DNA from 4 places in the Bacillus sp. 9.4 genome. Region 1 is predicted to be linked to each of the others. Evidence: riboswitches for the same ligand, from Rfam matches in the RefSeq annotation. Region 1 holds a riboswitch; each other region holds the start of a gene.
What was found. A riboswitch is a leader RNA that binds a small molecule or an ion and turns the genes downstream of it on or off. The one in region 1 is predicted to bind thiamine pyrophosphate.
Positions count from the first base shown of each region.

Region 2: it holds a riboswitch for thiamine pyrophosphate, as region 1 does, so the genes downstream of both, ylmB (N-formyl-4-amino-5-aminomethyl-2-methylpyrimidine deformylase) here and thiC (phosphomethylpyrimidine synthase ThiC) in region 1, are expected to answer to the same signal.
Region 3: it holds a riboswitch for thiamine pyrophosphate, as region 1 does, so the genes downstream of both, tenA (thiaminase II) here and thiC (phosphomethylpyrimidine synthase ThiC) in region 1, are expected to answer to the same signal.
Region 4: it holds a riboswitch for thiamine pyrophosphate, as region 1 does, so the genes downstream of both, thiU (HMP/thiamine ABC transporter substrate-binding protein ThiU) here and thiC (phosphomethylpyrimidine synthase ThiC) in region 1, are expected to answer to the same signal.

Region 1 is NZ_JBVFMU010000002.1:1,027,460-1,034,829, reverse strand. It holds tRNA gene ACZ07B_RS11935 (tRNA-Leu) at 314-395, shown strand; gene spo0M (sporulation control protein Spo0M) at 474-1,250, opposite strand; gene ACZ07B_RS11925 (hypothetical protein) at 1,392-1,595, shown strand; gene ACZ07B_RS11920 (spore coat protein) at 1,680-1,946, opposite strand; gene ACZ07B_RS11915 (Type 1 glutamine amidotransferase-like domain-containing protein) at 1,988-2,680, shown strand; TPP riboswitch at 2,749-2,856, shown strand; gene thiC (phosphomethylpyrimidine synthase ThiC) at 2,988-4,760, shown strand; gene ACZ07B_RS11905 (FAD-binding oxidoreductase) at 4,798-6,153, opposite strand; gene senS (transcriptional regulator SenS) at 6,404-6,601, shown strand; gene katA (catalase KatA) at 6,628-7,370, opposite strand, start outside.
Region 2 is NZ_JBVFMU010000002.1:370,484-377,853, forward strand. It holds gene ACZ07B_RS08405 (YggS family pyridoxal phosphate-dependent enzyme) at 1-470, opposite strand, end outside; gene pgeF (peptidoglycan editing factor PgeF) at 477-1,313, opposite strand; gene ACZ07B_RS08415 (YlmC/YmxH family sporulation protein) at 1,476-1,721, opposite strand; gene ylmB (N-formyl-4-amino-5-aminomethyl-2-methylpyrimidine deformylase) at 1,804-3,084, opposite strand; TPP riboswitch at 3,173-3,274, opposite strand; gene ACZ07B_RS08425 (ABC transporter ATP-binding protein) at 3,287-4,081, opposite strand; gene sigG (RNA polymerase sporulation sigma factor SigG) at 4,229-5,011, opposite strand; gene sigE (RNA polymerase sporulation sigma factor SigE) at 5,151-5,870, opposite strand; gene spoIIGA (sigma-E processing peptidase SpoIIGA) at 5,933-6,862, opposite strand; gene ACZ07B_RS08445 (bacillopeptidase F) at 7,051-7,370, opposite strand, start outside.
Region 3 is NZ_JBVFMU010000002.1:743,384-750,753, forward strand. It holds gene thiG (thiazole synthase) at 1-56, opposite strand, end outside; gene thiS (sulfur carrier protein ThiS) at 53-253, opposite strand; gene thiO (glycine oxidase ThiO) at 253-1,362, opposite strand; gene tenI (thiazole tautomerase TenI) at 1,346-1,963, opposite strand; gene tenA (thiaminase II) at 1,938-2,648, opposite strand; TPP riboswitch at 2,727-2,835, opposite strand; gene ACZ07B_RS10435 (monovalent cation:proton antiporter family protein) at 2,897-4,741, opposite strand; gene prpE (bis(5'-nucleosyl)-tetraphosphatase PrpE) at 4,973-5,707, shown strand; gene ACZ07B_RS10445 (RluA family pseudouridine synthase) at 5,720-6,619, opposite strand; gene ACZ07B_RS10450 (NAD kinase) at 6,634-7,370, opposite strand, start outside.
Region 4 is NZ_JBVFMU010000002.1:586,022-593,391, reverse strand. It holds gene isp (serine protease Isp) at 1-733, opposite strand, end outside; gene rsbRB (RsbT co-antagonist RsbRB) at 956-1,789, shown strand; gene thiX (HMP/thiamine ABC transporter permease ThiX) at 1,820-2,584, opposite strand; gene ACZ07B_RS09535 (ABC transporter ATP-binding protein) at 2,559-4,202, opposite strand; gene ACZ07B_RS09530 (ECF transporter S component) at 4,189-4,788, opposite strand; gene thiU (HMP/thiamine ABC transporter substrate-binding protein ThiU) at 4,790-5,392, opposite strand; TPP riboswitch at 5,489-5,601, opposite strand; gene ykoG (two-component system response regulator YkoG) at 5,703-6,389, shown strand; gene ykoH (two-component system sensor histidine kinase YkoH) at 6,393-7,370, shown strand, end outside.

The sequences.
Region 1 (7,370 bases):
CTGCGGTAGGTGACTACCGTGCCGGTTCAAGTCCGGCCCTCGGCACCAATTTTACTTACATGGTAAGTTGAATTGGTGTTTGTGTTTTATCATTATAACTAATCATATTAATGATCTACTTATGTAGATCATTTTTTTAATGCTTTGATTTATCATAACAAGTTAAGTTCCGAGGCCTATTATAAAGCGGCTGTATAGCTAGTCTTTCAACACTTTTATTTTATATTTCCATAAAAACTTTTTTGAAATACGTTGACACTTTATGAGATCCATGATATATTTATATTCGTCGGTTAGATACGACGTAAAACTTGCCGGTGTGGCGGAATTGGCAGACGCGCACGACTCAAAATCGTGTTCCTTCTGGAGTGTCGGTTCGACCCCGACCACCGGTATACTGAAAAACCCGTTTCTTAACAGAAACGGGTTTTTATTTTTTATTAAAGAAAAGGAGCCTCGGCTCCTTTTTATACTTACTCAGCGTATTGGTCTAAGATCTCTTCTAGCACCTCTTCTAGCTCTTCTGTATCTTCAAGCTCTGATTGGCTGAAACGGACGCGTACAAGCTGTTCTCCGTCATTATACATCTCTTCCAGCCACCCTCGGAGTCCTCTTGCTCTGCGGTCGACTTCGAAAATGATTTCCAAACCGTCTTCGTCTAAAAGGAAAATGAGCTCTAATTCATCAAGCATCTGACGATAATATCCGGAAGTCGGAACGAATTCGAATTCCTGAACGAACGGAAGACGACGCTGGAAGTAGGGCGCTTGTTCGCAGTCTGCTTCGTTAAGACGGAAGCCCAGGTTTTCGATTGCTTCAAGCACATTTTCAATCCAAGGGTGCGCTTCAACGAAAATGCGGTCATGATCGGATTTATCGATACCGCCTTGAATGTCAAGGTCTGTCACCACGGCAACCTCTACTTTCCCTACAGTGATCGGCGTATCTAGAGGCAGAGTGAATGTGAACGGAAATTGATGCTCTTCACCAGGCTGAATGGTAAATGAACCAGTGACCCGGAAAGAATGAATTGTAGCGTATTTCCGGTGCTCTTCATCGTCTTTTACAATGACATACCGTGTACTAAGCTGTAAATCGATATAACGGATGTCCTGAGCGATTTTTCCGCCTTTGACATGTACAGTTCCCTGTACTTCTTCTCCAGGAAAATATGCGTCTTTCTCTAAAATAGTATCAACTTTTGCTGCTCCAATTCCGGCACTTGCCGCAAGCTTCTTAAAAAGTGACATGTTAGATCTTCCCCTTTTTCTTTTTTCTCAACAGATATACGTAAGAAGGAGGAAAAAAGATTCATCTGATTCATACTTTTTTCCTATTATTCGTCTCGGCCTAGGGACAGACTAAGAATAATATTGAAAATAAAGGAGTGGATGGAAGTGAATAAAGAAAGTTTGGTTGCAGATGAATTACACAGAATGTTTTTGGCTGGTGAACTGCAAATCACTGTAGAGGAGGATATAAACAATATTTCCGAAAGGCTGAGAAACGGCGATCTTAGTTTAGACCGATTAAGCGGTGAAGACACGTTTATAAAAGAAACAATAAATGAGGCTTTAAGAAGAGTGGAGCAATAAAAAAGAGACGGGATCTCATCTTTGAGATCCCGTCTCTTTTTGTGGTCTTTGCTGTAAGATAAAAGCGAATCAATTTGGAATTGCTCACCCGAGCCATCCCTTTTCTAACAGAAGATCTGACAGTTCATCATGGAGATATACAGTTGTATCTAATTGATCATACAATGCTCTTCTGATGTGGGGATTTTCGGCTTCTGTTATTGCGACAGTGTATTTGTTAATGCTGGTTTTTATTGTTGTTAACAAATCAAGAATATCTTTGGGACTTTGTTCAATGGGAAACCACCTCCTTTGTTTTTTTAGCAGCTCCTGATAAGAAAGTTTTTGACTTTGTTTCTTGCTTCTATACAAAATGCTATAATAAGCAACAAATTTTGTTGGGGGGTGTGATGATGAAGCAGATTATTGCGATGGGGGGCGGGGGTTTTTCGATGGATCCGGATAATTTGTCCCTCGATCAATATATCCTCAATCAATCAAAACGAGAGCAGCCTCGTATTTGTTTTTTGCCGACGGCGAGCGGAGATTCCCAAAACTATATTCAGCGGTTTTATCATGCATTTCAAACACTGGATTGTGTGCCGTCTCACTTATCTTTGTTTAAGCCGCCATCAACAGATTTAGCTTCTTTTGTTATGGAAATGGACGTGATTTATGTTGGCGGTGGAAATACGCGGAATTTACTTGTGTTATGGAAAGAGTGGGGGCTGGATCATATTCTCAGGGAAGCATGGAAGAACGGTGTGGTTATAGCTGGATTAAGTGCCGGTGCGATCTGCTGGTTTGAAGAAGGGGTGACAGATTCAGCCGGACCGCTGACAAGTTTGAAAAGTTTAGGTTTTTTGCAAGGGAGCTTTTGTCCCCATTATGACGGGGAAAAGGATCGGAGACCGGCATACCACCAGCTGATATCTAACAAGTTCTTATGCAGTGGCTATGCAGCGGATGATGGGGCTGCTCTCCATTTCATAAATGATCAGCTGTTTCAGACTGTGAGTTCAAGGTCGGGTGCAAAGGCATATCGGGTGATGATGGCTGAACATGAAATAGCTGAAATCCCGTTGCCTGTCAAATATTTAGGGTGAATTGGCTGAATATTACCTATATTCCTCTTTTTTTCAGATTGATTTTATGTTAAGATGAGTGCGAAATCAATAGTTACTGGGGGTGCCCGCTTTCGGGCTGAGAGAGAAGGTAAGCTTCTTAACCCTTTGGACCTGATCTGGTTCGTACCAGCGTGGGGAAGTAGAGGAATAGTTTTTGTTATTGTCGTGCTGGGCAATAATATGTTTCTTTCTGACTGTAACCGGGTTCATTTATATGAATCCGGTTTTTTGTGCTGGTTATGGGCTTGATTTTGTCCTTTCAAACGTAGAGAGGGGAAGGAAAGTAATGCAAAACAATTCAGTGCAGCAAGCCAACATTTCCATTATGTCAAGTTTTTCAGGCAGCAAGAAGGTATACGTGGAGGGTTCTTCTTCGGACATCCAAGTGCCGATGAGGGAGATTGCATTGAGTCCGACGACGGGATCGTTCGGCGAAGAGGAAAACGCGCCTGTGCGTGTCTATGATACAAGCGGACCGTATACGGACCCTGAAGTAACCATTAATATTCAAGAAGGATTAAAGCCGCTCCGCCAAAAATGGATCACAGAGCGCGGTGACGTGGAAGAGTATGAAGGTCGGGCTATAAAACCAGAAGATAACGGTTATAAAAAAGCAAATCCAAACGTAAGCTACCCAGGATTAAAGCGGAAACCGCTGAGGGCGAAGGCAGGTCAAAATGTCACACAAATGCACTATGCAAAAAAGGGGATCATTACACCTGAGATGGAATTTATCGCCATTCGTGAGCATGTGTCTCCTGAATTCGTCAGAGACGAGGTAGCCAGCGGCCGGGCGATTATTCCTTCAAACATTAATCACCCTGAAAGTGAGCCAATGATTATCGGCCGGAATTTTCATGTGAAGATTAATGCGAATATCGGGAATTCAGCGGTTACGTCATCCATTGAAGAAGAAGTGGAAAAAATGACGTGGGCCATCCGCTGGGGAGCAGATACAATGATGGATCTCTCTACCGGAAAAGATATTCATACGACGCGTGAATGGATTATCCGCAATTGCCCCGTGCCTGTGGGAACTGTTCCGATTTATCAGGCGCTTGAAAAAGTAAACGGCGTAGCGGAGGATTTAACGTGGGAGATTTATCGTGATACGCTAATCGAGCAGGCAGAGCAGGGAGTGGATTATTTTACGATTCACGCGGGTGTTTTGCTTAGGTATGTGCCGCTGACTGCCAAACGGACAACTGGTATTGTGTCACGCGGGGGAGCGATTATGGCGCAGTGGTGTCTGGCTCATCATCAAGAAAGCTTTTTATACACACATTTTGAAGAAATCTGTGAGATTATGAAAACGTATGATATTGCTTTCTCTCTTGGGGATGGTTTGCGTCCCGGATCAATTGCTGATGCCAATGACGAAGCGCAGTTTGCTGAATTAGAGACGCTTGGAGAGCTGACGCAAATTGCCTGGAAGCATGATGTTCAGGTGATGATTGAGGGTCCTGGACATGTTCCGATGCATAAAATCAAAGAGAACGTCGATAAACAAATGGACATTTGTAAAGAAGCGCCTTTTTACACATTGGGGCCGTTGACAACGGATATTGCCCCGGGATATGACCATATTACTTCAGCGATCGGAGCGGCGATGATCGGTTGGTACGGGACAGCAATGCTTTGTTATGTAACGCCGAAGGAGCATTTAGGGCTTCCAAACCGTGATGATGTTCGTGAAGGAGTCATTACATATAAGATCGCTGCGCACGCTGCGGACCTTGCAAAAGGGCATCCCGGAGCGCAAATCCGGGATGATGCGTTATCGAAAGCCCGTTTTGAATTCCGCTGGCGGGATCAGTTTAATTTATCTCTTGATCCGGAGAGAGCACTTGAATACCATGATGAAACCCTGCCTGCTGAAGGAGCAAAAACCGCTCACTTTTGTTCCATGTGCGGTCCGAAATTTTGCAGCATGAGAATTTCACAGGATATTCGGGATTATGCGAAGAAAAACGATCTCAGTGAAGCAGAAGCCATAAATAAAGGATTAAAAGAAAAAGCAAAAGAGTTTGTCGATACGGGAAGCAATTTATATCAATGAAAAAGATGAAGATGGAGAATGCTCCATCTTCATTTTTTTAGAAAAACAGAGAGCGTCGAAGCGGCGGAATGCTCTGTTCAAAACGGAAAACATTTTCTGGATCATATTTCGTTTTGACACGGCGGAGGCGTTCTACGTTTTCGCCGTAATATGTTCTTGGCCAGTTTCTGATTTCAATATCTGGCCAATTTACGTAGTCTCCCATCGTTTCTCTCGAAAGGGACGTTCTCAGCCCCTCAATCCAGCGGACGTTTTGTCTTTTTTCTCCAGGGGATGTCCAGTTTGTTAAGTATTCCTGGGCAATGATTGCGTCACGATAATAAAATGCCGTTTGGTCGGGAGCGATCCGTCCGGCTGCCCCGCCGAGTGCTTGCTGCCAGACACTGGCGTTTTGATTCGGAGCGTGCTCTAAAAAGTGTTTTATTGTTGAAATCGCACGTTCTGATAATGGCTTTTCAATGAAAGAGCCGGAGCGTTTCATTTTTTGAGGCTGATTGCCTCCCGGGCTGTTAAAAAAGGTTACCGCTTCGATGAACGGCATTGTTTTTACCATTCCGCTTGTTGGGCTTCCTGCTTTCAATAAAGGCTTTAACAGTTTTTTTAACTCTGTTTTTGGCCCGACAAATTGGCCGAGGGCTTCTATGCGGTTTACTTCTTTAGGCCAAAACTCTATTGATGATGTAAGCCGGTCATCTGTATACGGGGCCCAGTGCTGCCACGTGTTAAATACTTCCTCAAAATCATCCCATCCCCATGTTATAGAAAAAATCGACACTTGAGAGATGGGCACTGCTTTAAATGTCATGGAGGTGACTATGCCGAAATTGCCTCCTCCGCCTCCCTGAGACGCCCAAAATAAGTCTGGATGATTTGAACAGCTGACTGTAATCAGATCAGCGCCCTCTTTTTCGTCTGCTACGATCATCTCAAGCTGCACGAGGCTGTCGCAAGTAAGGCCGGCAGCCCTTGTTAAAAGTCCAATTCCCCCTCCGAGAGTTAAACCTGTGAGCCCTACATTAGCAATGGTGCCTGCGGGAAGCGTCAGGCCGTATTGCCAGAGTGTCCGATAGACTTCTCCCAATTCAGCCCCCGCTTCAATATAGGCCAGCTTTTTATCCTGATTCACAGTTATTTTTTTCATCTCGCTTAAATCAATAACAAGACCGTTATTTAAAAGGGAAAAGTTCTCATAGCTGTGTCTGCCGCCTCTAATACGGAAAGGCACACGGTTTTCACGCGCCCATTTCAGCGCATTGAGTGCATCCTGTTTGTTTTGGCAAAACACAATGATGTCAGGATACCTTTCTAAGCTTAGGTTAATATTGGTTCTTGCTTCGTTATAGTCCGGATCATCCCGTGTCACGATACGTCCGGTCAATTTTGTCTTTTCCACACTCCCACATCTCTTTCTCTCGTATTCTAGTTTCTCTAGCTTATGCGTCAGGGGAAAAGAGTGTATAAGGAAAAAGCGGGGATGCAATCTGATACAGTGTCAACACCCTCAAAAAATAGTTGACAGGTCGGTATTGTATGAATTAACATGGTCAGTACAAATTTTTCAAATTTATCGCGCTGATCGGAACACCGAAGGCTCTTATCGTTTAGATAAGGGCCTTTTTTGTATGAAAAAGGAGGGATTATTGATGGGAGTCAAAAAAGAAAAGGGGAGAAAACGATTCAGGAAGCGAAAAACCTACGGGAATCAGATTTTGCCGCTTGAGCTGCTGATTGAAAAAAACAAACGAGAGATTATAAACAGCGCGGAGCTCATGGAAGAAATTTATATGAAGATTGATGAGAAGCATACGCAATGTGTAACTAAATATAAAAAAACCCGCTGACTACAGCGGGTTTTTGCATTTCTACATTAAGCATCTTTTTTAATCGGCAATCCAAGGCCTTCTGCCACGCGTTTTCCGTATTCAGGATCCGCTTTGTAGAAGTGCTCGATTTGACGAAGCTTGATTTCTTCTTTTTCTACCGGCTTCATAGCATTAACGATATTTTCAACAAGGCGGGTACGTTCATCTTCACTCATTAAACGATACAGATCACCGGCTTGAGTGTAGTGATCGTTGTGATCGTAGCTTACGCTGTCAGCGATACCTTGTACCGGATATGCTGCTTGCTTATCCTCAGGTGACTCTTTTGGACCGCCGAAGCTGTTAGGCTCGTAATACACAGATCCGCCGCCGTTATCGTCAAAACGCATTTGTCCATCACGCTGATAATTGTTTACTTTGTTGCGTGCACGGTTGATTGGCAGCGCTTGATGGTTTGCACCGACACGGTAGCGGTGTGCATCATGATAAGCAAACAGTCGGCCTTGAAGCATTTTATCCGGTGAAACATCAATACCAGGCACGAGTGTTCCAGGTGAAAATGTCGCTTGTTCTACCTCTGCAAAGTAGTTTTCCGGATTCCTGTCTAGAACCATGCGTCCGACCTCGATTAACGGGTAGTCTTTTTGAGACCAAACTTTTGTGACATCAAACGGATCGAAACGATACGTGTTTGCATCTTCTAAAGGCATGATTTGCACATATAGTTTCCATGCAGGATAATCACCGTTTTCGATTGCATTGAAAAGGTCTTCTGTATGGTAATCAG
Region 2 (7,370 bases), 660 kb from region 1:
GTCATCAGTCCGGCAACAAGGATATGTTCGAAACCGGAAAGCTCCTGTATGAATGGAATGACTTCTTCTTTTTTCATGCCGTGTTTAGAAGGCTCAAGAGAGGTATTGACCTGCACAAAGCATCGTACAGTACCTTCAGCCCGTTTTTCAATTTCTTTCGCTAATGAGAGCCGGTCTAGGGAATGGATATAGGAAACCGCATTGACGACAGATTTTGCTTTTCTTGATTGCAAACTGCCGATAAAATGCCATTCCGGATTACCTTTCATCAATTCCTGTTTGCGGAGCAGTTCCGCATCCCGATTCTCTCCGAGGCAGGTGATGCCAGCATCTACTGCCTCCTGTGCTCTTTCAGGTGATACATATTTTGTGACTGCAATAACCGTAACTTCATCGGAGCTGCGGCCCGATCTGTTACATGCTTCGTTTATTCGTTCGTTTATATGTCGTAAATTATCAACAACACGCAAGATCTTTTATGCCTCCTTCATTCCGATAAAGGACATCATCCGTCCAGTTTTCCCCTGATCGCGGCGGTGAGAATAGAAAAGAGACGGCTCGCTTTCCGTGCATAAACCGCTGACAGAAATTTGTTCACTTGCCAAACCGCTGTCCATCAGTATAAGACGGTTCAGCTCTTTCAGATCAAGCTGATATTGTGCCTTTGCCGTCTGATTGGCGGCAAGGTCTGCTGAAACCGGCAATGCACGAACAGCATCCATGACGCGGTCGTCTACCGTATAGCATGCACCGCTGATAGACGGGCCAATAACAGCGTAAATATCTGAGGGATTTGAACCTTCCTTCTCAGTCCATTGCTTCACCATTTCTCTGCCAATCTGTTTGACGGTGCCTTTCCACCCGGCATGGGCGACTCCGACAAGCGACTTAACCGGATCATAAAAGAAAAGAGGCACACAATCAGCAAAGCATAATGCTAAAAATACATTTTTTTCATTTGTATAGAGCCCGTCCGTTGCTTTTAGAGCCGTGTGATACTCACGGGCGCCTTTTCCCCTATCCCTCTGCGTCACTTTCTGAACGCAATTATCATGTGTCTGATCAGCGAATACCCAAGACTGCAAATCAGTATTAAACATATCGGCAATATATTCACGATTTTTAACTACATCTGCATCTTTGTCATGAACGTGCAATCCTGTATTTAACGATTCAAAAGGCTTTTGGCTGACACCGCCGTTTTTTGTCGTAAATCCGGCAATGACCTCTTTGTTGTTTTGATTCGTTTGAGCCCAGTCTTGTATCATGAGTGTCGAGGGTGTGGTAAGACTGAATGGGTGATATGTATTCATGATGATCCAACCTTTCGACAAACATTTAAAAAAGCGGAATTTCCCACTTATTTTACCACATCTTACTGCATTCGTTGAGCGCCGATTTGCATATTTCTAAATGAAATGTGCCGGAAGAATCGAGACTTCCGGCATTTTCCAATCTGCGGCAGACAAGCAGGTTTATGCATGTGGTTCACTTAATCGGACCAAGATTACATCTTCCCCGATTTTTACTATATTTCGCCATGGAATGACCAATTCCTCTTCTTTTCCAAAAAATCCGAGAACTTTCCCATTTCCTCCGAGTATGATCGCCTGAATTTTTCCAGTAGTCACATTGATATCAATATCACCAATACTCCCCAGCTTTTTTCCGTTTGAGACATTGACGACATCCTTTACCTGAAATTCTGAAATGCTGATCATTCCATCACGTCCTTTTTCCGTCCTTTTGTTCAAGTATATGAACGGGCAGGCTGAACCTTGTCAGCAAGAAGAAATTTTCATGTCATTGTTCTTTTTTCCGGCTGCACCAGCTGATGATAAAATCGAGTATAATTTTTGTATACTCTACTAGCTGCTCAATCGATACCTTCTCGTTCACAGAGTGTGCATTGTGCAGATCTCCAGGACCGTATATTACGCATGGAATACCGGCATCATACAGCCATCCGCCATCTGTAACTGATTGAGAAACGTCAATAATTGGACACTCCCGTTTCACTTTCTCATGAGAGGCAGTTAGCGCTAAGACGCCTGGGTGGCCAGGGTCCACTTCCAATGCCGGAAAAATTTCTCCTCTGTCTTCTATCATAGATGAGCCTCCCCACTTGAATACAGGGCGGTTTTCCCTAAGCCAAATATCACTGTCACTCAGCCGATTGACGTAATCTTCTATTTCCTCTGCCACTTGGTCATGGGTTTCATTCGGATAAAAATGGACTGTGATCCACAGCCGGCATTCGTCCGCTATAAAAGCCGCATGTCTGCCGCCTTCTATAACTGCCGGGTTAATCGTATTTGTGCCGGGTTTAAAACCAGGATAACTTTTCATAATAGACCAGTGGCGCTCAAGTTCACCGAGCCCCGCAATGATTTTTGCCATTTTTTCAATTGCGCTTGCTCCGAATGTTCCTCCGCCTGCGTGAATCATATTCCTTCTCGTTCCATCATGAAATGTTTGACTGCTTTTGATTTCGATCCAGCCTGTAATGACACCGCCTTGGCCTTGAATATGCATATCGCTCGTATCGGCGACAATTGCAAAATCAGCGTGGTAGCCCCTCTTGCAGCATTCAAGTGTGCCGGCTTCTCCAACTTCCTCCCCGATAACCGATTGCAGAATCAGATTACCGGGAAGTTCAATTCCTGCTTCACGAATCAATTTGACAGCAAACAACACACACGCCATTCCGCCCTTCATATCGGAAGCGCCTCGACCGATTAAGAGACCGTTTTTTTCAATTGGATGAAATGGATTATGCTCCCATTCTTCATCCTCTTTTACCTCTGCCACATCTACATGGCCATTGATAATCAGGCTATAATAATCTGCTGAATCTGTTCCTTTTAGCTTCCCTACAACATTGGGATCTCCAGGGTACACATCCCATTTGTCGATCGAGAATCCCAATTCATTTAAAAATCCCGCAATCCATGACTGAATGCCCTCTGTATTTCTTGCAGGCGGAGCGGGTGTTTGATAAGAAATCAGCGTTTTTGCAAGCTGAATAAGCTCCTCCTTTTGTTCTTCCACTTTTTTGAGCAAAGAGTCTATTTGTTGATCCAATGTAAATCCGCTCCTATTCTTTAAAATCAAAAAAGCCGTTTCAAATGTGATGAAACGGCTTAATACAAAACAAACGGAGTCCGATGTACTCCGCTTTTCACCGCTTCCCTCCGCTGGTATGATCCAGATCAGGTCAAAAGGGTTGAGACAAAGTCTCTCTCAGCTTCGCAAAGCACCCCTAGGATGAATCTATATATGTTTGTCAGGCATTCGTTATCGGCTCAGCTCTTGTTAAAAACGGCCGATCCTGATTCCATAATACATGGATTGGCGTATCAAAAAAAGCGGAAAGTATTTGATCAGTAAGCATTTCCTTTATTTCTCCGGATCCAAAGACCTCTCCCTGTTTTAATAAAAGGGCTTTATCAAAGACAGGCAAAATTTCTTCAGCATGATGAGTCACATAAAGGATAGATGGTGCATTTTCTTTGTTTGCAATGTATGTAATCGTATCTAACAGCTTTTCCCGGGCAATAAAATCCAGTCCTGTGACTGGTTCATCCAGTATCAGCAGCTCCGGATCGGCCATTAGTGCTCTAGCAATCAATGCTCTTTGTTTTTCCCCTTGAGAAAGGGTTTCATAGCGGCGATCGGCATATTCAATTGCTCCCAAGTCCTCTAACAAACCTATCGCTTTTTCCCTGGTTTCCTTACTTGGCGTTTCATATAACCCAATCGAAGCGTAAGCTCCGCTCAAAGCAATTTCAAAGGCTGAATCTGCCGGATACAATTTTTGCTGAAGAGCTGCTGAGACGAGGCCAATTTTACGTCTGAGCTTTTCCCCAAGCTCTGTTTTGCCAAATTCATGGCCGAGCACCTGCATCTCGCCTGATGTTGGAAAATAATATGAGCAAAGCATATTTAACAGCGCTGTCTTCCCGGCGCCATTTAGGCCGTAAAGCACCCAATTTTCCTTTTCTTCCACCTTCCAATGAATATCTCTCAGTATCCATTTCCCATTCCGTTTTAGTGAGACATTGTCAAGCTGCAAAATCATCGTGGTCCTCCTCTTTATTGCCTTTTATAATTGTTTTAATTTTCATAAAACTTTGTACGAACTAGGATACCTTACTTTTTCCAAAACGTAAACCATCCGTAATCAATAGAAAAGCCTTTAAAACAACATCGTTTTAAAGGCTTTTCATTATTGATGAATATTTTTATTCATTTGTTTGATAGCCGCTTTTTCAAGTCTGGACACCTGCGCTTGAGAAATTCCGATTTCCTCGGCGACTTCCATTTGGGTTTTCCCTTGGAAGAATCGCTTTCTCAAAATCATTTTTTCCCTATCGTTCAGCCTTCTCATGCCCTCTTTTAAAGCCAGCTCTTCAATCCATTGTGAATCTGTGTTACGCTCATCACTGATTTGGTCCATCACATAGATCGGGTCTCCGCCGTCGTTATAGATCGGTTCAAATAGAGAAACCGGATCCTGGATGGCATCAAGCGCAAATACAATTTCCTCATGCGGTACTTCAAGAACTTTTGCGATGTCTTCTGCAGTCGGCTCCTTGCTTGTCTCACTGATTAACCGCTCTCTTACCTGAAGCGCCTTGTAAGCGATGTCCCGGAGTGATCTTGAGACACGGATCGGGTTATTATCGCGTAAATACCTGCGGATCTCTCCGATAATCATAGGTACAGCGTATGTTGAAAACTTAACATTGTGGCTTAGGTCAAAATTATCAATGGATTTCATTAGTCCGATGCAGCCGACTTGAAATAAGTCATCAACATACTCCCCTCTGTTATTAAATCGTTGAATGACACTTAAGACAAGACGCAAGTTCCCGTTTACAAGCTTTTCTCTTGCTGAATCATCGCCTTCATCCTGCAGCTGCCTAAACAGCTTTCTCATCTCTTCATTCTTGAGTACTGGTAATTTGGAGGTATCCACCCCGCAGATTTCGACTTTATTTCTCGACACTTTTTTCCCTCCCTACAGGAGCTGCTGTACAACGTTAAGTATCTCCTTGGGTGGGAAAAATATGCACTGCACTCAGACCGAAAAACCGTCGAAATCAGGAAATCCCTGTAAAATCAAGGGGTTTTAACCATAAAATTTTTTACACCATTTTGTTGAACTCTTTTCTCAACCTTTTTATAATTCTTTTCTCAAGCCGCGAAATATAAGACTGAGAAATCCCCATCATATCCGCTACATCCTTTTGGGTTTTTTCTTCTTCACCGACAAGCCCAAACCGCAGCTCCATGATTTGCTTTTCTCTCTCATTAAGCTGTTCAAGCGCTTTTTTCAAAAGCTTTTTATCGACGTTAGCTTCTATGTCTTTAGTGATGATGTCATCGTCAGTGCCGAGTACATCAGAAAGCAAAAGCTCATTGCCGTCCCAATCAATATTAAGCGGTTCATCAAAGGAAACCTCTGAACGGATTTTGTTATTTCTTCTTAAATACATCAGGATTTCATTTTCTATACACCGAGAGGCATAGGTAGCAAGCTTGATTTTCTTTTCTGGATTGAATGTATTCACAGCTTTGATTAGACCGATGGTACCGATGCTGATTAAATCCTCTATATTAATTCCCGTATTTTCAAATTTACGGGCGATATATACGACCAGACGCAAATTGCGTTCAATTAGAATGGCGCGCGCCGCCTGATCGCCGTTTGGGAGCTTCATTAACAAAACCTGCTCCTCATCTTTAGATAATGGAGGCGGCAGGGCTTCACTCCCGCCTATGTAATAGACTTCATCACTTTTCAGCCCAAGTTTCATCAGCAGCTTATACCAGAGGTGCGTCAACCGTAATTTCAGTTTTTTCATCTTCCTCTCCCTTCTAAATGTCACGCCGTTTGAGTATGATAAGTAACGGACATTTGCGAACATTATGAAACGTGTTTGACAGCCTTGCCCGAAAGCATTTTCGGATGAATAATCGCGTCAAACTCTCCATCTGCCGACAGCTTTGTTGTGCTGATGCCGATTAAACATTTATCTGCAGAAATCATTTCTTCTTTTGTCATAATCGTTACGTGATCCGGTTTAACGCATAATAAAAATTGATTTTGCTGACCAACTCCCCTGTATGGAATCAACCTCATTTTATCTAAAAAGCGAAAGGAATCATCGAGCTGTTCGATGGCTTCCAATGGGTCTGTGTTTCGAATGATCATCGTTTCGGCTGTTCCGAAAATCGGCTCCAGTTTATCAATGTAAATGATCATTACCGGTGTTTTTGTAAGAGGATCGTACAGCTGATTACCGGAATCAATTAGGCCTCTGACATGAAGTGTTTGGCTGCCCAAATCTGCCTGCACGCTGACTCGTTCCTCATATTGAATGTTTTTTGTTTCAATATCTTCAATTCTTCTTTTAGAAAAAAACCATAATACTGGAAAGCCCCCAACAATAAACAACCAGCTGATCGGGTCTCCAAACCCTGTTTGATTGGTAATCATAACACCGTTTTGAACAATAGAATTTGACTGCAGCAAAGAATGGGCCCCGATAATTCCTCCCCCCATTAAAAAAGTGGCAAAATAAAAGGAAAACAAATTTTGAAAGAAAAACCGAAATCTTTTAAAGCCAAATGTCACCACCACAATCACAACTGAAAAAGCTAGCTTCCCAGCCGGATGTTCAACAATCGGCGAAAAAGGAGTAAACATCAAAAGGACAATACTGGAACCGATGAACGCTCCGCCTACCAGTCTTCTTTTTTTTACATGCCGTTTTAAAATAAATGCCGTGAGCAAAAGCAAAAGTGCATCAAAACAAAAGTTTAACAGCCAAATGACATCTAAATAGATTTTCACATCTGACTCCTTTCTTGCCTCACGTTGTTCCCCTTCTTGCTTCATAAGTATAAAGCAAGCTCTGTGGGAAAGTCTGTCAATTAATGTTGAGAGGAAAATACAATTTTTCAGGGAAATCTGCTTAATTTGTCGAGGAAGTATAATGAGAGGATATAAAAAAGCTGCCAATGACGGCAGCTTTTTTCCACTTAATTTTCTGTGTTGATATTAAGTTTTCCATTCGCAGTTTTTCTTGTTTCATTTCCATAATCATCTCGGACGATCACTTCTACTTTTGCTCCTTTTGCTTTAATAGAAGAAGTGGCTGTCCAATAGCCTTCATATCTTCCCGGAGAAATTTCTCTTAACGGGAGTTCGGTGGCATTTTGCACACTCGCTCTTGCATTGGTCAGCGGCATACGAATGGTAAACGTTGCATCTAAATCCTCAGCGCTTGAGAAAGCGATTTTCACAGATTCACCAGCTTTTAAGTTTTTATCCTCTCCCGGAATTAAGCCGGAAATGACAG
Region 3 (7,370 bases), 280 kb from region 1:
GTGCCCAGCAGCAATCTTGATTGAAATGATTTTCCGCCAATTGTTAACATGCTCATCCGCCTCCTACAAAATGGACAATTTCAATGACATCACGATCACAAAGCTCAACCTCGTGATAGCGTTCTTTCCCGATTATTTCTTTATTTCTTTCCACGATAACGATTTTATTTTCAAGCTGATACGACGCCAGCAGGTCTTGAATTGTACCTGTGTCTTTTTCCCACTTCACGTCTTTACCGTTCAGCTGTAGGATCATATCTGAACCGCCTCCTTGCGATCAATTCGGAATGCGTGCAGCCAGTCTTGGTTGACCTCTTTATTCATGATGAGATCACTGATCAAAGCGCCCGTTGCGGGAGCAAGCAGGATCCCATTTCTGAAATGGCCCGCCGCAAATAAAATACGGCTGTCCTCAGGATGTCTGCCGATGTACGGTTTTCCATCCTTTGTTCCCGGCCGGAGTCCCGCCCAAAAACGATCCACCTTCATATTCTGTATAGCCGGCAGCATCGTTTTTGCTTTTTTCATAACCGATTCCAATCCGCCAAGATCCGGTGTTTCACTCCAGTCTCCCGGCTTCATTGTCGCGCCGACAACCAGTTTGCCGCTTTTTCTCGATACGATATAGCAGTGATCATGGTAAAGCGTTTTTGTCAGCGGGATATCATCATTCCAAACGGACAGGCACTCCCCTTTTACAGGGAGAAAAGCATTGTTCAGTCCGAGCTGTTTAAAAAACATCCCGCTCCACACCCCGCTGGCAACGACAACATGATTAGCCCATACGTCTCCGCTAGGGGTCTTGATGAACAGGGCTTCACCGTCACGTTCGACATGCAGGACAGGCGTATGCTCAAAAATCTCCGCCCCAAGCATTTTTGCTGCTTTCACATATGCCTTGCAAACAAAATAAGGCTCCACATGCACATCATCCTGAATAAAAGATGCACCAAAGATGTCACCAGACGCATACGGCTCTTTTTCTAACACCTCTTCTTTTGAATACCAGCTGACAGAGTCCAAATCGTCCATCTGTCTCAGCTGCAGCACATCTTCTTCAGAAAATGCAAGCTTAAACATACCGCCGTTATGCTGCCTGATATCCACACCGGATAATGCATAAAGCTCTTCTCCAAGACCTTTGTACAGACGCTGGCTGTGCATGGCGAAATCAAAAAACGCGTCACGTTCCTCGCATTCGGCATGGGCGCCCAGCATTCCGGCAGCGGCACTTGTCGTTCTGCCGCCCATTGTTCCGCTTTCAAACAATGCGGTGCTTTTGTTTTCCTTTGCCAAATAATAAGCAATCGCGGAACCGATAATTCCGCCTCCAATCACCACTGCTTCATAATGCCTTTTCATAGCGCATCTCCTTTAGCTTGCGGGAATATCGTCTGGCTGCTTCCAAGGGCTCAGCGGAAGAGAAAATTCCTGACATAACAGCGATGCCGTCTGCCCCTGCTTGTTTTACGTCTCTTAACCTGTCCGGCGTCATCCCCCCGATGGCTATAACCGGGATGGAAATCCGCTGTTTGATATCTGACAGCAAAGATACTCCTCTGCCTTCAAGACCCTTTTTGCAATCCGTTTCAAACACATGGCCGAACAGCACGTAGTCCGCGTCTTCCTTTTCTGCTTGAACCGCTTCCTCCAGTGAATGCACCGACCTCCCGATATGAAGGTGTGGAAATCTGGCTCTGACCTGCTTCGGTGAAAAGCTGCCGCTTGGCAGCTGCACGCGGTGAATAGTAGAGAAAAGTGCAATATCCACGCGCCCGTTCATCACCAGCTTTCGTTTATCTATACCGCCTTCAAAAATAAGCTCGAGCAGTTTCAAAATATCCGCCGCCGATTTTGAGCGTTCCCGAATATGAATAAAATCAACTTCATTCTGAATCGTAATGATGATTCTCGCTAGCTCTTCTACCGGCTTGCTGTCATCCGTTATGGCGTGAAGCTCCACATTCCTCCACCTCTTTTATGGCGCTGTCAGACCAGCCTTCTTTTCGATAGGCCATTCCCCAAAATTGATATTCATAGTAGCTGGAGATGACAAAATTCTCTTTCATCTTGGCACGCACTTCCTCCGTGCTGTTTTCCGCCAGCTCATCAAAGCGGTTGATTTGCTCCTCAACCTGTTGTCTAAACCAGTCACCGCCGTACGTCCCAATCCACTTTTGATAAATCGGATGCCCAGGATCGCAATGCAGCAATTTCTCACCAACCTCGTAATAAAGCCAGTAGCATGGCAGCAGGGCCGCTAAGATTTCTGCGAAATTCCCGCTCAAAACCGAACGGTACATATGGGATGTATAAGAGTACGCTGTAGGAGACGGCTTAAACGCCTTACGCTCTTCCTCGCTGATTTCCAACAGCTCGGCAAACTCGCGATGAAGCGCCATTTCCGCCTCATATGTACCTTGGGCATGGCTTGCCATCCGCCCCGTTGTAAAAAGGTCCTTCGCATAAGCTGCGCCAAATGACTGCACCTTTGCAAAATGCGTTAAATAATAGGAATCCTGAAGGACGTAGTATTTAAAACGGTCAATCGGAAGCGTTCCGTCACCGATTCCTTGAACGAACGGATGGACAAAGCTCCCCTCCCACCATTCTGCGGCTGCGCTGCGGCATTCTTCTGAAAACTTCACAAATCATTCCCCCTCTGAAAATAAAAAAACCACTTTCCCGCAAGGAAAAGTGGTTTGGAATTGGCATAGTAAAATAACACAAATACCGTTCCACTTCCCTACGCAGGTCTGAACCTGTTCAAGTTATGAGGGTCTAAAAGTCACACTTTTATCTCAGCCCTTATGAAGGACACCCCTAGTGGTTAAACGAATACATATTGAATTGTTCTGCACCTCTATATTAACACGAATCCTTATTTGGTCAAGATTTATCCTTCCAATGTTTTCTTAAGATCCGTTACGTATCCCCGAGATCCGGTGACAATTAAACGGTCTCCAAGTTTCAGCCTTGTATCCCCATGAGGAACGATGCTGTCCACACCTCTGAAGATCCTGACAAAGATGACGTCACCTGTTAAAGGGAATTCCCGTAAAATCACACCGTCGTATTTACTGTTCTCCATATTAATTTGATACAGCGAAGACTCCTGGTTCGTGAGCAGCTTCATGACGCCAGGGGCTTCAATCAGTGCGCGAAGCAGCGTTTTTGTCGACAGCAGAATAGAAAAGATGCTGATTCCCTGCTCCTTCAGAACTGCTTCATGCTCCGGTGATCCTACGCTTGCAATGACTCTTTCTGTGCCTTTTTCTTTTGCAAGTAATGCAATGTCTGCATTCATATCTTCATTCCCGGTCGCCACAACGAGGATATCCGTATCAAAAATGCCGAGTGATCCAAGCGTCTCATGTTCATAGTCAGAAATTGTTTCAACAGCAAACACTGATTCTGACAGCTTTTCCTCCGCATTCTCTTGGTAGACGTGTACAACACGCACGTCATACTCTTCCTCTGGCAATTCAAGTGTAACAGGCAAAGTCATTTGATTGGCGCCGATGAACGTAATCGTCTTTTTCTCCTCCGGCTGCTCTTCCCGTTTGTATAATTTTTTAAAACAGATCGGCGTAAAAATACTTGCAATGACGGCTACTAAAATGAGCGCTCCTGACATATTTGCGCTGATCACGTGAAGCTGCTGGCCGATTGTTGCAGCGGCAATCACGAGCGAAAGCGTTGATGTCAGCAAGAAACCAGACGCGAAAATGGTTCGGTTATCATACCATTTCTTTAAGTACATGACAGGAATGATTTTGCTGACTAACAGCGCCAGCAGCAGAAGCGGAATCATGATTAAAATTGTTTTATCCTGAAAAAGAGTCCAAATATCCAGCTTCACACCGACCATCACAAAGAAAATCGGTATTAAGAACCCATAACCAAATGAATCCAGCTGCTGAACAAGTTCTTTGTTTGGCGAAAGCAGGGAAACAAGTACCCCCGCCAAGAAAGCGCCGAGAATATTTTCCGCCCCAAGTGATTCAGACAGGGCAACGAGTACAATAATTAACGTAAAAATGGCACGCGTCCCGATCTGGATCGTCCCTTTTGACATGGACTGAACAAAAGAGCGATGTTTAAAGACCCGGCCGAAAAAGTAAAGCACCACTCCGACCGCAAACAGGATCATCAGGAGCCACATGTTTCCGCTGTCCTCTCCGTATAAAGAAGAAAAAACAGCAAGAAGAATCATCGTGGCCAAATCAGCAATAACAGCAACAAGCAAAATAATCTGCCCGATATTCGAATTCATGATCCGTTCTTCTTTTAATGTTGGAACGACAACGCCTAATGAAATCGTTGAAATAATCAGGGTCATCAAAAATGCATTTTGGATAAATCCGGCCAAGACGAACCCATAGGACAAGAGCAATGATAAAATAAAAATACCGACGAAAATAACAGATGCCGCAGCAAACGTATTCGGCGCTTCCTTGCCATTCGGCAGGAACTGCTTTTTCTTTCCTTTCTCAAACGACGAAAAATCAATTTCAAGCCCGCTTAAAAACATCAAAAAGATAAATCCGAGCATAGAGAGTGTTTGGAGCCAGGTGTCACCCTCCACAACTAAATTAAGGCCGCTTTTCCCAATAATCAGCCCCATAATGATTTCAGCAACAACAACCGGGATGCTGAGTTTAAACCGATGCAAAAGGATGGGTGTCAAAAATGCAACGATAAGTACAACAACTAATGATGCGACAGATGTATGCGCCATAATCAGAACCTCCTTTTTAAGTCAGGGTTATGCTAGTTCTCACTCAGAGAACAAAACCTCATTTTTAAAAAACATAACGCGATTTTAACAAGGGTGATGATGAAAAATAAAGTGATAAGGTCTTAATCCTGTTTAGAAAATGATTCTTCTATAATTTGCACATAAAAGCTTGTGATGACTCACACCACTTTGCTTCATAATAAATAAAACAATTGGTAAGGAGGATACCGCATGGCTTACGATATCATCAGCGATATTCATGGCTGCTATGACGAAATGACTGCATTAATCCAAAAGCTTGGCTATACAATCAAAAATGGAGTACCTGTCCACGAAGAAGGCAGGGTGCTTGTTTTTGCCGGAGATTTAACTGACAGAGGGCCTAAATCGATAGAGGTCATCCGATTTGTAGCCGGCGCTTACGAAAAAGGCGCTGTACGTTATGTCCCGGGAAACCATTGCAATAAATTATATCGTTACTTAAAAGGAAATCCGGTAAAAGTGATGCATGGTCTCGAAACTACAGCGGCAGAGCTTGAGGAACTTTCCAAGGATGAGAGAAAATCAGTCAGCGAACAGTTTATGAAGCTGTACGAAACAGCGCCGCTTTACGACATCTTACATAATGGAGAATTAGTTGTCGCCCATGCTGGCATAAGAGCTGACGATATCGGCAAATATACCCGCAGAGTGAAGGACTTTGTGCTTTACGGTGACGTGACGGGTGAAACATATCCGGACGGCAGACCCGTCAGACGTGATTGGGCGGCAGCCTATAATGGAAAGGCTTGGGTGGTATACGGTCATACACCTGTGAAAGAGCCTCGGAAGGTCAATCGCACCATCAACATTGATACAGGCTGCGTGTTCGGAAATCAACTGACAGGCTTTCGCTTTCCAGAAATAGAAACCGTCTCTGTTCCAAGCTCCCTGCCTTACGACGAATCAAGATTTCGCCCCATATAAAAAAGGAGAGAATCAATGATTCTCTCCTTTTATCAGTTTTCTCATGTCCTGAGGCAGTGGAGCATGAAACGTCATGTTCTCCTGTGTCAGCGGATGGATAAACGAAAGATGCTCGCTGTGCAGAGCCTGTCGGCCAATTTCCTGTCTCGTTCCGCCGTACAGTGTATCGCCGCACAACGGGTGCCCGAGATAGCTCATATGAACACGAATTTGATGGGTTCGTCCAGTCTCAAGCTGCAATGCCACCGAGGTCATGTCGTCATTTGCACATGTGACGTAAAAATGAGTAACAGCCTTTTGGCCGTCTGGCGTTACCGTCCGTTCAATAATACTGTCAGGATGTCTGCCAATCGGAGCATCGACTGTTCCCTCCATCTGTGCCATCCGCCCGTGAACCACTGCCGCATACCGGCGTTTCACAAGGCCGTTTTTTTGCGCAGACGATAATATGGAGTGGGCAAATCGATGCTTGGCAACAAGCATGACACCTGATGTATCCCGGTCTAGCCGGGTGACAAGATGTACTGTCGCCCTCACTCCGTTTTTTTGATAATGATCAATAATTCCATTGGCAATGCTGCCGGAGGGGTGCTCTCTCGAAGGGATTGATGACACATACGGCTGCTTGTTTATCACAAGCACATGTTCATCCTCATAAAGGATATCGAGCGGAACAGGCTCTGCCAACAGCGTCTCGCTCACCTGTTCCTCAGGAAACTTCACGATAAGAAGATCTCCCTCTTTCAAAACGTATTTGACCGTCACATGCTCACCGTTAATCTGCAGGTCTCCCCCGCCAAACTTAATATCGGTCAGCAGACGTTTCGAAATTCCCAGTTCACCGGCATATTCTTTTACAGTCATCCCGTCCTCAGCGGAAGTAATGTTCTTTCTGATAAAAAAATGCTCCACGATATGTCCTCTTTCTATTCACCTTTTCCAATAAACGAATCCTGGACTCTTTTCCAAAATGGAAACGGACGGAATCTCGCAAACCGCACTTTTTCGGATGCAACCTGGCAGCGGATCGACTTTACATCTTTATGGAGAAGGGTTAAATGGTCAATCGTCACTTGAAAGTCAACTTCGTTTCTCGGCTTAATCATGCAATCATGATGGGATGGGAGAAGCAGAGGTGACCCGACCGTACGGAACACGCGGTTATTAATTGAAGCCATTTCCGCAAGCTGGATCGCCCTGATAGAGGGATGGATAATCGCTCCGCCCAGCGCCTTATTGTAGGCTGTGCTGCCTGATGGAGTTGACAGGCAGAGGCCGTCGCCCCGGAAGGTTTCAAAGAGCTGCCCTTTGATTTCCACATCTGCAACAAGGCTTCCTTCGATGCTTTTAATCGTACATTCATTCAAAGCTAAGTATCTTTCTTCCCGCTCGTTTTCGTGATAGGTCACAATGACTTCGAGAAGCGGATATTCGACTGTATGATACGGCGTTTTCGCGATGGCAAGAACAAGTTTTTCAATTTCATGAGGAACCCAGTCGGCATAAAAACCCAGATGACCTGTGTGAACGCCGACAAATGCTGTTTTGTCCAAGCGGTCGCTGTATCTGTGAAAAGCATACAAAAGCGTTCCGTCGCCTCCGACTGAAATAACGATTTCCGGTTCATTTTCATCCAGTTCCATATCAAAATCCAATAAATACG
Region 4 (7,370 bases), 440 kb from region 1:
TGCCGGTCAGCTTACCGTACTTCTTGTTGGGAAGGGTGGATAAGATATTTTCTCCTGGTGCCACAAGGTCAATCTCTTTATTTGCGTTAGAAAATTCTGATAATTCTCGCGCTACTGAAACAGATCCAACTGCAATGACCTCGTTATAAGCTGCGGGGTAGGAAAGCTCTTCTGTGCGTTCGTCGCCGTCACCCTCATTTCCCGCTGCACAAACGACAAGCACTCCGTTTTTAACTGCGTTTTTCACTGCTTCTTCCAGCTCTGGCACATCGCTTGGCCCTCCAAGGGACATTGAGATGATGTCGACTTTCTGTTCCACCGCGTAGTTGATGCCGTTAATTATCCATTCGTATTGTCCGCTGCCGTTCTCGCCGCCAAGAACCTTCACAATCAATAGGCTTGCCTCAGGCGCGACTCCGGCAATGCCTCCGTTTGAATCATTAGCTGCAATTGTTCCGGCGACGTGTGTGCCGTGTCCGTTGTAGTCGGAAATCGCATCTTCCTTGCCGCCGTCGTCATCCGTAAAGTTCTTTCCGCCGATGATTTGATTTTTTAAATCAGGGTGGCTTGTGTCGCAGCCAGTGTCTAATACAGCAACTTTAATATTTTTGCCTTTTACCCCTTTTGCCCACATTTCTGGCGCCTTAATCACTTTAATGCCCTCAGGAAGCTCGTTTACATCCATGATCTGCTCATTCGTCACATACGGGATCAAGCGGATTTCACCATTCATAAAAAAGCCCTCCTTTTTTATGCTTGCAAGTGGATTCAAGGGTGTTGCCTCATATTATATGAAAAAAGCAAGCGCTCGGACAGAGCCATTTGAAGCATTTTGAAAAAATAGGATACACACCAAAGAATTAGTAATCTTCAAAATATTGGATGGCTTCAACATGTATGACTGGGATTCAACTGTAAGTCAAGTTATAATAGTGTTGGGGAAAGGAGCAGTGTCATGAAACTGAATGAAAAATTATATGCATTTTTTTCAGAGCATGTGGAACAAATGGCCGAGGAATGGATTGAAACGATGGAGGAAAGTGATCCGAATTCGCTTTACGCCCTACATAATGCAACAGTAACGGAAGAATTGAAAGAGCAGGACAGAGAGTTTTACCGGCATCTGAATTACATGTATGTTTTACCGGAAAAACAATTTCTCGAAGAGTTTCAAGAGTGGGTCATTGAGCTGACCAACGATCAAAAACATCTCGACACACCGGTTCAGTATGTCATTCGGGAGTTTATGAGAAACAGGAGATTATATACGAAGTATTTTGAGAAGTTCGCAGAAGAAAATGAATCAGCGTTTGAACCGGGAGAGAAGCAAAAATGGGCAGATTTGATTGTAAAAGTATTTGATTTCACCATTTATACATTCGTTGATCACGCTGAAATGAATGCCAAGCAGCAATTAAACGCCCAAAGAGAAATGATATTGGAATTAAGCTCACCTGTCATTACCCTGAGCAAATCAACAGCTCTGCTGCCGCTTGTCGGTGACATTGATACCGAACGGGCGAAGTTTATTCTGGAAAACACGCTTCAAGCTTGTGCGAAAAGACGTGTGGAGCATCTGTTAATCGATCTGTCAGGTGTTGTTGTGGTGGATACGATGGTGGCGCACCAGATCTTTAAATTGATTGAGGCGCTTAATCTGATCGGTGTCCGGTCAACTCTGTCAGGAATCAGGCCTGAAATTGCGCAAACTGCTGTACAGCTGGGGATTGACTTTTCGAATATTACCATTAAAACCAACCTTGCCCAAGCATTAAACTATCATCAATAAAAAAATCCGCTATCTGTGATAGCGGATTTTTTATGATGCGAAACATAAAGATACGAGAAAGGATCCCGCGAATAATATGAGGACGAGGCAAAAGAACACCCAGTCGCGCCGGTTCACGCTCAATGTCCTGTAGTATGTCCGGTTTCTGCTTCCTGTAAATCCTTTCGATTCCATCGCAAGCGCTGTCCGTTCCGCTTTTCTGATGGCGCTTGCCAATAGCGGTATGGTATATCGTTTTAACGCACCGATTTTATTAATGATGCCGCTCTCCGCCGCTCCTCCTCTGATTTTATGAGCCTGCTGAATCAGCTGGACCTCATCCTTTAACAGCGGAAGAAAGCGAAAGCCTGCAATGACACCGTACGCGAGCTTTGGTGAGAGCCTGCACTGCTGGACAAGGCTCAGCATAAATAAAATCGGATCGGTTGTAAAAACAAACATCATCGATAAGGCGGAAAAGCATAAAATACGAAACCCGAGAGAGATGCCGACAGACACATTATCGCTGTTAATTGAGATAGGGCCTGCTTGAAACAAAAAATTATCCGGTGTTGTCGGCACTTTTCCAAAAACTGCGGCTGTCCACACGCATCCGAATGCTAAAATCAAAAACGGAATCGTAAACAACAACCATTTTTTCAATGGGATTCCGGCCGCCAGTAAAACGCCCGCAACGATGATGATATAAAAACATGCCGGAGTGTAAGGGTTGTAAATAAACGACAGCATGACGACACAACAAAAAACCGCCGCCGCTTTCACAGTCGGATTAATGAGATGTAACGGCTGCTTCATCACGCACCTCCTCTTGAAATGCCATCCATTCATATAGAAGGGGAAGGGTGAGCTTTGCTTTTTGGACAAGCCCTGTTTCTTGAGAAAACAACTGCGCTGGAGATCCGTCAAAGGCCAGGCCCGTATCGTGAAGCACAAGCACGCTGTCAGCATACGAAGAGACTAACTCCATATCGTGTGTAATCATAAGGACAGCGGTTCCCTCTGCCTTGATACGCTGAATCATTTCCATGCATTCAGCCGCTGTGCGGGCGTCCTGGCCAAAGGTTGGTTCGTCTAATAATAAAACCTTTACGTCATGCATGAGCATAGTAGCAACGCTCAGTCGCCGTTTTTGCCCTTGGCTGATCGCAAACGGATGATGATCAGCCAAATGCGCAAGACCAAAACGCTGCAGCAGGTGTTGCGCTTTTTTCTCAGTTTCAGCATTTGCTTTCTGGCCGAACAGAAGCTCGTCATACACCGTATCGGTGACGAATTGATGCTCAGGGTTTTGAAAAACAAATCCCATCCGTTTACGTAATTCTTTTTCTTTATATTTCTGCAGCGGCTGATCATAGAGAAGGATTTTGCCGCTTTGCGGTTTCATGAGACGGGCCAGAACTGATAGGAGCGTCGATTTTCCAGTTCCGTTCGGACCGACAAGCGCCGTTAAAGAGCCTTCGCGCAACGAAAAGCTGATGTCTTTGAAAATCGCCTGCTGTCCTCTCGCGAACGAAAGGCTGCTGACTTCAAGCACACTCTCCCCAGAAGGGGCTTTCTTCTTTTTGACACGCCCGGCAGGAATAGGCTCTTTGAACAGCATCTCTTTTGATAAAGTAAACGGCATACTCAGCTTTTCCTGCAGATGACAGACCTTTGGAATGGCGATGCCCAATTTCTTTAGTGTCTCCGCTTCATGCTGAAATAGATTTTTCGTCAGGCCATCCAGTGCCTTTTTGCCTGATTTGTCGAGTACGATCGTTCTCTCAATCCAAGGCGCCCATTCATCAAGCTGGTGCTCAATGACGAGGAGGCTGAAACCTTTTTCCCGCTGAAGATCCTTCATCAGATGAACGAACTCCCGCGCTGAGAAAGGGTCTAAAAGAGAGGTCGGCTCATCTAAAATAATGAGCTCAGGCTCCATTGACAAAATACAGGCGAGAGCCACTTTCTGCTTTTGTCCTCCTGAAAGGGTTGAGATCATTTTTTCTTTTAAATGGGTAATGCGTAATTTTTCTAATACGGCGTTGATTTTCTCTGTCATTGCTTCTTTTGGAATTTGCAGATTTTCCAGCCCGAACGCAATTTCATCCTCTACCGTCAGCATGCAGAACTGCTGATCAGGATCCTGAAAAACGACCCCGGCATGCTGAGCAATCGTTTCGGAGGTTTCAGCATCTGTGACCGGCTTTTGAAATAGAAATACATGTCCGGACTGAATGCCGTCGCAAGCCTCCGGATATAGACCGTTTAAACAAAGGGCGAGCGAGCTTTTACCGCATCCGCTCGGTCCTAATAATAAAACACATTCTCCTTTTTGAAGCTCAAACGAAATGTCTTGAAAAACCGGTTTCTCGTCTTCTTCATAAGAGAAGCTGAGCTGCTCAACCGTCAGAAGCTCATCAAAGGCTTGCATGTTCTGACGCCCGCTTCCGTTTCTTTTTCAGTTCCTTTCCGAGTGCCATTCCGTTTAACACACCTGTATAAGCGAGAGAGTCGCTGACAGCTTTTCCGAGAAGCCCCGCCAAAAGCGCGCCGGAAATGAGACGGATCACAAGCATAATGAGCAGATAACCTGGTGAATAGGCTGCATAGCCAGAAACAAAGAGATCATAGATAAAGCTGGCTACTGAAGACCCCATACCGGCCAGCATAAGGACAGGGAGAGAGTATGCTTTCCAGCGTGTTGCAAGAAATACAGCCTCAGCCCCGAGCCCTTGAACAATGCCAATGACGATGACCATCGGGCCAGACGGATTTCCCAGCAGGCACTCAACGAGAGCGGCAATGATTTCAGAAACGAGCGCCGCACCCGGTTTTCGAATCATGTACGCGGCGATCACAGAAACGATAAACCAAATGCCGTAAATCGGTTCATAGGCGATTGGCCCAAACATACCTGCAAGCACGTTTCCGAAATGTGTAAATAATAAATAAACAACGGCAAATACGATACTGATAACGGACATGATGACAATTTCTTTTACTTTCCAGCTTTTCATTTTATCCCTGCTTTCTGTTTTTTCTTGATGGACTGTTAGCCGAAAGATTCACAGTCATGGTGATATGGTTTGTTTGCTGCTCGGCCATGCGGAAAACGGCTTCCAATGTGCTGAATACGTCATGCGCATCCCCGTCAAGCTCGCTCGCGTAATGGACACCCTGTACGAAAGTGCCTTGGGCTTTTGCAATGTCGACAGCCTTCATAATCAACCCCATATAATCCGGCTCGTTCATTGGATAAAGGGCAAATTGGCACGGCGCTTCCGCCTTCAAGCCTCGGACAGCATCTTCATTGACACGCTTATCACCTTTGGAAAGATATGTATCCCCCTGTGTGTCACCCGGGCATCCAATGGAAAACGTGCCGTTCATGACGATGTGTTGTTCGCTGTTTGCTGCATGAAGGTAAATGGCTTTTGCAGCATCGAATACATGATCAATCGATCCGCGTAACACCGTACTGATATGGTCGGTTTTCGTCCATACCTTGGATGTATCTGTTTTTTTCAGCGCAGACTTGATCACACTGATAAAATCATCCGTCATCGGATATAAAGAGAAGCGAAAACCGGCGATTCTGCTTGTACCGCAAATATGCTCCATTTCTCCGACCTCCTGTTTTTTTGGTAAAATAAAAAACTGCATATCCTAAGGGAATATGCAGTCATAGATCGATTAAGCGCACAAAAAAATACACCATTCGGTCAACCTGCACTTCCCCACGCTGGTATTATCCAGATCGGGTCATAAGGGATCAAAGCGCGTTTCTTTCGCGCTTTATCTCAGCCAAAACAGCACCCCTAGTGCTTTCCGTATACAATTTTTTATTTTGACATCATAATAGATGATAAGAATCATTTTGTAAACAACGAAATCATTTTTTTCATATAGGGACGGGAGAGGATGATAAAATTTGGAAAAAGGACACATATTAATTGTGGAAGATGAAGAAAAAATCGCCAGGGTTCTTCAGCTTGAATTGGAATATGAAGGATACAGTGTCACCATCAAACACAATGGCACAGAAGGTCTGGATGCGGCAGCGGAAGGCGGGTATTCCTTGGTGCTTCTTGATGTCATGCTTCCGGGGCTTAGCGGATTGGAAGTGCTGCGCCGCTTGAGAAAAACGGATCCGCAGACACCGGTCATATTATTAACGGCGCGAGACAGTATTCCTGATAAGGTAACAGGTCTGGACATCGGTGCAAATGACTATGTCACCAAGCCGTTTGAAATCGAGGAATTGCTTGCGAGAATCAGGGCGGCGCTGCGGCAAAATGGAACAAAAACGGAAGATATCGGCACCTTTCTTACATATGACGATTTGCGGGTGAACGAAAAAACCCGTGAAGTGAGACGCGGAGACAAAGAGGTGGAATTAACGCCGCGGGAATTTGATCTGCTCGTCTATATGCTAAAGCATCCGCAGCAAGTGCTGACACGAGAGCAAATTCTAAGCTCGGTATGGGGATTTGATTATATCGGTGATACAAATGTCGTGGACGTCTACATAAGATACATCAGAAAAAAACTGGACTATCCTTACGAAAAACAGCTGATCCATACGATTCGCGGGGTCGGCTATGCCATTAAGGGGTAAACGATGAAGCTGAAGACCAAGATTCATCTATACACTTCGATATCACTGTTGATTTTATTAATTTTGGTTCATACCGCAGTATATCTCATTTTTTCGTCTGCGCTGACATCAAAGGATGCGGCCCGGCTTGCTGATGAGACGGATAACATTGCCGAAGCGCTGCGTGCCGCTGAAACAGAAGGAGTGGCTTTGCAGGATATGCTGCAGGCCTATCTTCCGGCAAATGGCATGGTGCGTGTAGTGAATGGTGATCAAAAAGCCGTTATGGCGATCACAAAAGAAAAAGCCTATAAAGATTTTCCTCTCTCTTTTCATAGCGGAGAAACGGCAGATGTGAGGAAACATGACGGCAAGCTGTTTGCTGAGGCTGCTGTTCCGGTGATTTGGACCGATGGACAAGTGGTTTCTCTTCAGCTGGTTGAAAGGCTTGAGAACACAGAAGAGAGTCTGTTTCTGCTGAAAATCATTTTAATCGCTGCAAGTGCTGCTGTCTGCATTGCTTCTTTTTTTGCCGGCAGCTTGCTTGCCCGCCGTATCATCAATCCGATCAGACGATTAATGATCACAATGAAAGACATACAGCGAGACAAAGAATTTAAAACGATTTCTTTAGAAGGACAGTCCAACGATGAATTATATCAAATGGGGCTGACATTTAATGAAATGGCAATGATGCTGAAGGATCACTATGATAAACAGCAGCAATTTGTTCAAGATGCTTCACACGAATTGAAAACGCCGCTCACCATTATAGAAAGCTACAGCAGCCTGATGAAGCGGTGGGGGGCAAAAAAGCCGGAGGTGCTTGAGGAGTCGATAGAAGCCATTCACTCAGAAGCGGTGCATATGAAAAAACTGACCAATCAGCTTTTGGCGCTGGCCAAAAGTCATCAAGAGCTTGAGCTTGATCTGAAAACAATCGATCTGATTGAAGTATCGCGCGCGATCATGCAAACGCTCCAGCCCGTTTATCAGCGTGAC